One region of the Mesorhizobium sp. L2C066B000 genome, then DNA from elsewhere that is predicted to be linked to it. Evidence: predicted binding sites of a transcription regulator. Region 1 holds the regulator's gene; the other holds the start of a gene.
What was found. Region 1 encodes LexA, which represses DNA repair genes until DNA is damaged. Its sites were predicted from a motif close to TGTTCNNNNTGTGTTCNG; they were not measured.
Positions count from the first base shown of each region.

Region 2: a site for LexA is predicted at 2,010-2,027, ahead of dinB (DNA polymerase IV). Genes of this name have one in related genera too.

Region 1 covers NZ_AYWZ01000019.1:80,613-84,022, forward strand. The annotation lists gene X733_RS139480 (ComEC/Rec2 family competence protein) at 1-1,491, shown strand, start outside; gene lexA (transcriptional repressor LexA) at 1,485-2,267, opposite strand; gene X733_RS139470 (GntR family transcriptional regulator) at 2,473-3,237, opposite strand; gene kynU (kynureninase) at 3,407-3,410, shown strand, end outside.
Region 2 covers NZ_AYWZ01000008.1:152,293-155,702, reverse strand. The annotation lists gene X733_RS1000000169650 (hypothetical protein) at 1-92, opposite strand, end outside; gene X733_RS1000000168265 (hypothetical protein) at 166-264, opposite strand; gene X733_RS1000000168260 (hypothetical protein) at 323-421, opposite strand; gene dinB (DNA polymerase IV) at 707-1,948, opposite strand; gene X733_RS148030 (hypothetical protein) at 2,182-2,418, shown strand; gene X733_RS148035 (hypothetical protein) at 2,573-2,980, shown strand; gene X733_RS148040 (hypothetical protein) at 3,247-3,410, shown strand, end outside.

The sequences.
Region 1 (3,410 bases):
GGCATCCCGGACGAGGTCAACGAAGCGATGCGGCGCACCGGCATCTACCACATCATCTCCATCTCCGGCCTGCACATGGCGCTGGTTGCCGGCACCATCATGGCGTTGCTGCGTGGCGCCTTTGCGCTGTTTCCCGATTTCTCATCGCGCCGGCCGGTGAAGAAATATGCGGCCGCGGCAGCGCTTGTCTCGATCGCCGCCTATCTCGTTATTTCAGGCGTCGTGGTTGCCGCCGAGCGCAGCTTCATCATGCTGGCGGTCATGCTTGTCGCCGTGCTGTTTGATCGCGCCGCACTCACCATGCGCAATCTGGCGATCTCCGCCATTGCCGTCATCCTGGTGTCGCCGCACGAGGTGGTCGGTCCCAGCTTCCAGATGTCGTTTGCCGCCACCGCCGCCCTTGTCGGCGCCTATGCCGGCTGGGCCGATTACCGCGCCGACAAGGTGAGAACGCCGCCGGCAAAGCGCTCCTTCGTCGGCTTCCTGTCGCGAAAATTCGCGCTGGCCATGGGCGGCCTCGCCATGACCTCGATCATCGCCGGCAGTGCAACCTTGCTGTTCGCCATTTGGCATTTTCAGCGTGTGTCGCCGCTCAGCCTGATCGCCAATCTGGCCGTGATGCCGATTGTTTCGTTGATCGTCATGCCCTTTGCCGTGCTCAGCGCACTGGCGATGCCGTTCGGCGCCGACGGGCCGTTCCTCTATGTGATGGGCAAGGGTCTGATGGCGATGATCGCTATATCGGCCTGGATTTCCGAGCGCTCGCCGGTCGACGCCGTCGGGCTGATCTCCATCCGCTCGGTGCTGTTGGTGGCGGTCGCCCTCGTCATCGCCACCATGGCCACCACCTGGCTCAGGCTGGCGGCCGTGCCTTTCGCGCTGGCCGGCCTGTTGACGGTGCCGCAGGTGCTTACGCCCGACGTGCTCATATCCGAGGATGCGCATCTGGTGGCCATGCCGATCGGTGGCGGCGAACTCGCCCTCAACCGCGAAGGCTCCAACGAATTCACCACGGACAATTGGAAACGGGCGCTGCGGGCCGAAACCATTATCCCGCCCGAGATTTTCGAGGCAACAGATACGCGGTTCGATCTCGATCCGCTCGATCTGCCGCCCGGGTCGCCCTTCTATTGCATGGGCGATCTCTGTATCGCCCGACACCCTTCCGGAGCCATTGTAGCCCTTGCCAAAGACCGCAAGACGGCGCGGCCGGCCTGTGCCTTCGCTAGCCTGATCGTCATCGATGACGCCACGGCCTACAATCCGTGCCGCGACCCGCTGGTGCTGGTCGTGACGAAGAAACAGCTGGCCCGCGACGGCAGCGCCGCCGTCTTCTTCGATCCGCAATCGGCAGCTGCAGCGCCAACCATCCGCTTCGCCGTCGACAAGCCGTATCGCCCCTGGCACGAGCAGCGCCGCTTCTCCCGCGAAGCGCGCGGCCTGCCGCCTTACAACCAGCGTGAAAAGTACAAACCCAAGCCGGCTCAGTAGCGCCGGATCAATCCGACAAGCTTGCCCTGCACCTTCACCCTGTCCGGTCCAAAAATGCGGGTCTCGTAGGCCGGGTTGGCGGCTTCCAGGGCGATCGAGGCGCCCTTGCGGCGGAAGCGTTTCAGGGTCGCTTCCTCATCGTCGACCAGCGCCACCACGATCTCGCCGGGGCTGGCTGTGTCGGCATTGCGGATGATGACCGTGTCGCCATCGAAAATGCCGGCCTCGATCATCGAATCGCCCTTGACCTCGAGCGCGTAGTGTTCGCCGCCCATGATCATGTCGGGCGGCACCGAGATCGAATGGGTCTGATGCTGGATGGCGTCGATCGGCACGCCGGCGGCGATGCGTCCCATCACCGGGATTGAAATCGAGGAAACGGCATCGTCATTGCCGGCAGACATCGAACGCGACGGCGAGCCCGGCTTGATCTGGCGGCCGAGACCGCCTTGGCCCATCCCGCCTTGTCCCTGGCCGCCTTGCCCTTGGCCGGCTTGACCAAGACTGCCCTGAATGACGCTCGGCGAAAACTTCCTCGCCGCGTTGAGGCCTGGTGCGATCGAGTCGGGTAGCCGCAGCACTTCCAGCGCGCGCGCCCGGTTCGGCAGCCGGCGAATGAAACCGCGCTCCTCAAGCGCTGTGATCAGTCGGTGGATGCCGGACTTGGAGGCGAGGTCGAGCGCTTCCTTCATCTCGTCGAAGGACGGCGGGATTCCGCTCTCCTTCAGGCGTTCATGGATGAACATCAGAAGCTCATGTTGTTTGCGCGTCAGCATCGCGGCCCCCAAGGGTTCTGAAACCAGAATCGGAAAAAACAAACCCAGAACAAACACTATCTGTTCCAGTTGTGTTCCGCAACCTTTTAAAGTTTAATGAATGTGTTGACGTTATGTTCAGCGTAACGTTCGGCGCTGCGAGCGCCGCCTGCGCCCAGTTGCCAGCAACGGGGTGAAACGAAGACAAAGTGCCCTGCGTCGTCGGTTACGATCGCCGCTTCCCTTTCGGACGGGGCTGCGCAGCATCCGCGCCGGGTTCGCTCTGGGCATAGACCTGCAGCGTGGAGCCGATGTGAGCGGTCATCAGAGTTTTCGCACGTTCGACGTCGCGATCGAGGGCCGCTTCCATCAGGGCGGTATGGTGTTCGATCGCCACGGCGTCGCGCAGGGCCGCCACGGCCTTCCGGTGCCCATCCGTGCGGCCGGCGGCGGCGCGCAGCGTGGGGGCCAGACCCAGAAAGCGGTGATGGCGATGCAATTGGTCGGAAATCGTTGCATTGAAGCGCAGCAGCCAGCTGGATGTCGCGGCACTGAGCAGCGCCGCATGGAAGGCATCGTGTTTTTCGTACCACGCGTCGACCGCATCATCCGATGGATCGTCGAGAACAGACCCGCACCGTGAGAGACGATAGTGGGCGGCAACGACCGCGTCTTCCCACTCGCGGTCGCCCTTCTCGACCGATTCCACCAGCAGGGGCAGTTCGACCACGAGCCGCGCACGCGCCAAATCCTCGAGCTCCGCCCGAGAGACGGGAGCGACCGCAAACCCGCGGTTGCTGATGGCGGTCACAAGCCGTTCCGCCTCCAGCCGCGACAGCGCCTCGCGCAACGGCGTCCAGCCGATGCCGTAGGTGTTGCGCAGCGTGCTCAGCTTCAACGGCGCGGCAGGCGCCAGCCGGGTCGCAAGAATATCGCGCCTGAGCAGGCGATAGGCCACTTCCGTCTTCGAGGTCTGCTCGTCATCCAGCATCGTGATCCATCAGACAAAACGCTCGGCTGAGCATTATATATCAAAGCCTTTCAATGGGTGAATTATATATAATGTTGACAGTTCAAGGGCGACCACTCAAAGTCGACGGCATGTTTGGGCGGGCAGGCTCCGCCGCGCGCGTTTGTCCATGGAGGGGCGCCGGATCATGATGA
Region 2 (3,410 bases), on a different contig from region 1:
TAGCCCGGAATAGGAGCAGAAGCGCCGTTCGCGGTGATCTGCGAGAGCTTGCCCTTTTTTACCAGCACTGGCTTGGAATAGGTCTTCCTCATTTTCCACTCTCCACGTCGGGCACCCAAAGCCCTGTTCCCGGCCAGACGGCACGAGGCGTCGGATAATCGGCTGCTAGACGGCGACCGGCCCGGAGCCGTTACCATTGTCGGCTGTAACCTGCGAGAGCTTGCCCTTCTTGACCAGCACCGGCTTCGAATAGGTCTTCTTCATGCCGCATCTCCAGTGTCAGGCGAGGCCGCCAGATCAGGCGACAGCCGACTCAACGACTTCACTCGATCGGGCCGGAACCCGCTCCATTGGCGAGCGCCGTAACCTGCGAAAGCTTGCCTTTTTTGACCAGAACAGGCTTCGAATAGGTTTTCTTCATAGTGAATCCTCCGAGCTTACGCGATAATGCCAGACGGATCGGCACTGTCAACCTTCGCGGCGCCGTCGTCCCGCCCCGGGTTTTCTTGGTCCCGATGCACTAACTGCAAGTCCACCTTCATCGACAAAGCGTTGTTCTTGGGCGTGCATGGCGTGGCCGGGTTGCGGTGCGAAAAATGTCCGAAACTGCGGCGGGTATGGCCTGGTTGGTCGGCCTGCTCAAACAGAGCGGCAATGCAGCGCGGACTGGCCCAGCCTAAACATTGGCCTTGCCGTCGCGCCGCACTCACAGTTCCTTCTCCGCCAGTTCGCGGAAGGCATCGGGAACCGAGCGCCGGGCTTCCAGCGCCACGGCGCCATAGCCGACAGCCTCTCTGCCAAAGCGCTGGCGGATCTTGTCGATGGCGCGGTCGGCGCCAAAGCGCGCCAGGCCTTGCCTGCTGCCGGGCCGCTGCTTTTCATCGGCAAGCCCGAGCGGCAGCTCCAGCTGCAGCTCGGCACTTTCTTCCAGCTGCGACACCGAGATCGCCAGCAGCGAGATGGTCTTCTCCCGAGGGTTGGCGGCCAGCACGCCGCGCACCAGCTCCCCGGCGATTTCGGCCAGCATCGCGGTTGCCGAAATCGGCTGCTCGAGCGTCAGCGAGCGTGTGACAGCGTGCAGATCGGCGAAACGCACGCGCACCGTCACCGTGCGCCCGGGCCGTGATTTCGCCCTGAGCCGGCTGGCGACCCGGTCTGCCAGATGCAGCAGGACGGGTCCGAAGATACGCGCCTCGGCCGGCCGTCTGCCAAGCGCCGACTGCGCGCCGGCGGAATGCGACCGCCTGTGGGTTTCGAGCTTTCGCGGGTCGCGGTTCCATGCCAGCGACGACAGCTTTTCGCCGGCGGCGGGCCCGAGCAATCTTCGCAGCGCCCCACCATGCGTCTTTGCCAACTGGCCGATGGTCTCGATGCCGATCTCGGCCAGCCGCGCTCTGGTCGCCGGGCCGACGCCCCACATCAGCCCGACCGGCAGATCATGCAGGAAGGCAAGTTCGGTGTCCGGATCGACCACCACCAGCCCGTCGGGCTTGGCCACCTGCGAGGCGATCTTGGCCAGATGCTTGGTGCGCGCCACGCCGATCGAGATCGGCAGGCCGAGCTCTGCCCGGACGCGCCGACGCACCGTGGCGGCGATCTCGGCCGGCGGCCCGAACAGATGCGTGCAGCCGGCGACGTCGGCAAAGGCTTCATCGATGGAAATCCGCTCGACCAGCGGCGTGAAATCGTCGAGCACCTTGATGGCGGCGTCGCCCAGCCGCTGATAGTCGGCGAAATGGCCGCCGACGAAAATCAGTCCGGGGCAAAGCTCGCGCGCGCGTCGTCCGGGCATGCCGCCGCGCACGCCGAAAACCCTGGCTTCGTAGGAGGCGGCAAGCACGACGCCGCCGCCGACGGCGATCGGCTTGCCCCTGAGCGCCGGGTCGAGCAGCTGCTCGACCGAGGCGTAGAAGGCGTCGAGATCCGCATGCAGGATGGTGGGCTCCATCCCGACCGTTCCCTTTGCGGCGTTGCAGCATTAGCCGCGTCTGTTGTGAGAGGCGTTTTTGCCGAACAAATAGAGAACAAACAGGGCCTATTGTCAAGCGAAGCGGTTGTCGCCGGCCGGCCCGTTCCAGGTCGGGCTGTCGAGTGCTCCGCCTGGGCATCGGACCTGCGGAACATTGTCTCTCGCCTCGGCGTTCATATCCGCGACGGGACGCTGTTTTTGTGGAGGCCGGTATGGGCCAGTTCGAGATGATCGACCTCGTCAGCGTCATTGACGCCTGCACGAGCGATCGCGTTGCCGGGCACTGCGTGTCAATGGCCAGGGCGGTGGAGGAGTTGCGAGTGCTGACCGGTGATTTCGTATCGCCGGACGAGACGGTGGCCAACGCGCTGTCGGCAGTGGCGCTGGGGCGCGGCTGCGCGGTGGTGTTCGACGAGCGAGCGGGCGCCGACATCTTGCTGACGCCGTAGCGGGGCGGCGCCGGGTTATGGCAGCCAGAAAAGTCGAACAGCGTGCAAAAAGCTGTGCAGGCATGGCCCCATAACCGGGGCGTGGAAAAGTTCTGCGCGTGGGTGTATTCTCCAGGTCGCAAGCGGTCGCAGACCGCATAGGGGGAGAAATGACATGCCGAGGGTTTCAGAACTCTTTTTCAAAACTGCCATCTTGTTCCTGATGTTGGGGATTGCGGCCGGCCTGCAGATGGCGATCTCGGGTGACCACGCCGCTTTTCCGGCGCACGCGCATATCAATCTGCTCGGTTGGGTGACGAGCGCCATCTTCGGCGGCTACTACGCGCTCAATCCGCAAAAGGCGGCGCGTCGCATCGCCATGATCCACTACGGGCTCTACACACTCGGCCTGGTGATCATGCTGCCGGCGCTGTATGTGATGCTGCAGGGAAACCCGGCGCTTGAACCGATCGTCGCCGGCGGCTCGCTCATCGTCGCCGCTGCCGTTCTGGCTTTTGCTTTCGTGGTGTTTTCGCCCGAAACGGCGCGCTCGGTGTCCGGCGTGGTTCCGGCCTCTCGCTGACTGTTCGCGCGCGGCGATCAAAGTCCGACCCGCATTCGCGACCCGCGACACGGGTTGGCCAAGCCGATGGCCGCAGCCGCTGGCTGCGGTGTCTATCGCCGCGTCGGCGCTTAACATACCCGAGTCCCACCACGTATTATTTCGTGACTATTTGGCGCCGGAACCTTCCCAGATATCGCGCGTTGCGGCGACTGTATTCGCGCTGCCTTATATATAGGCAGCCTTGAGTACGTCCACAGCATGGGTTGGGGGAGGAGCAGGCCACCATGTCGAAAAGAGAAATCGGAACGTCGGCCTCACTGGGCCGACGCATCGCCGATCTGAAAGCCAGGATGCGAGACGCCAGCGTTACTGAACACGAGATGCAGACCTTCCAGAAGGTCGCAGCCATCATGGGAGGTGTCGAAGGCTCCCTACGCCTCGACGCCGA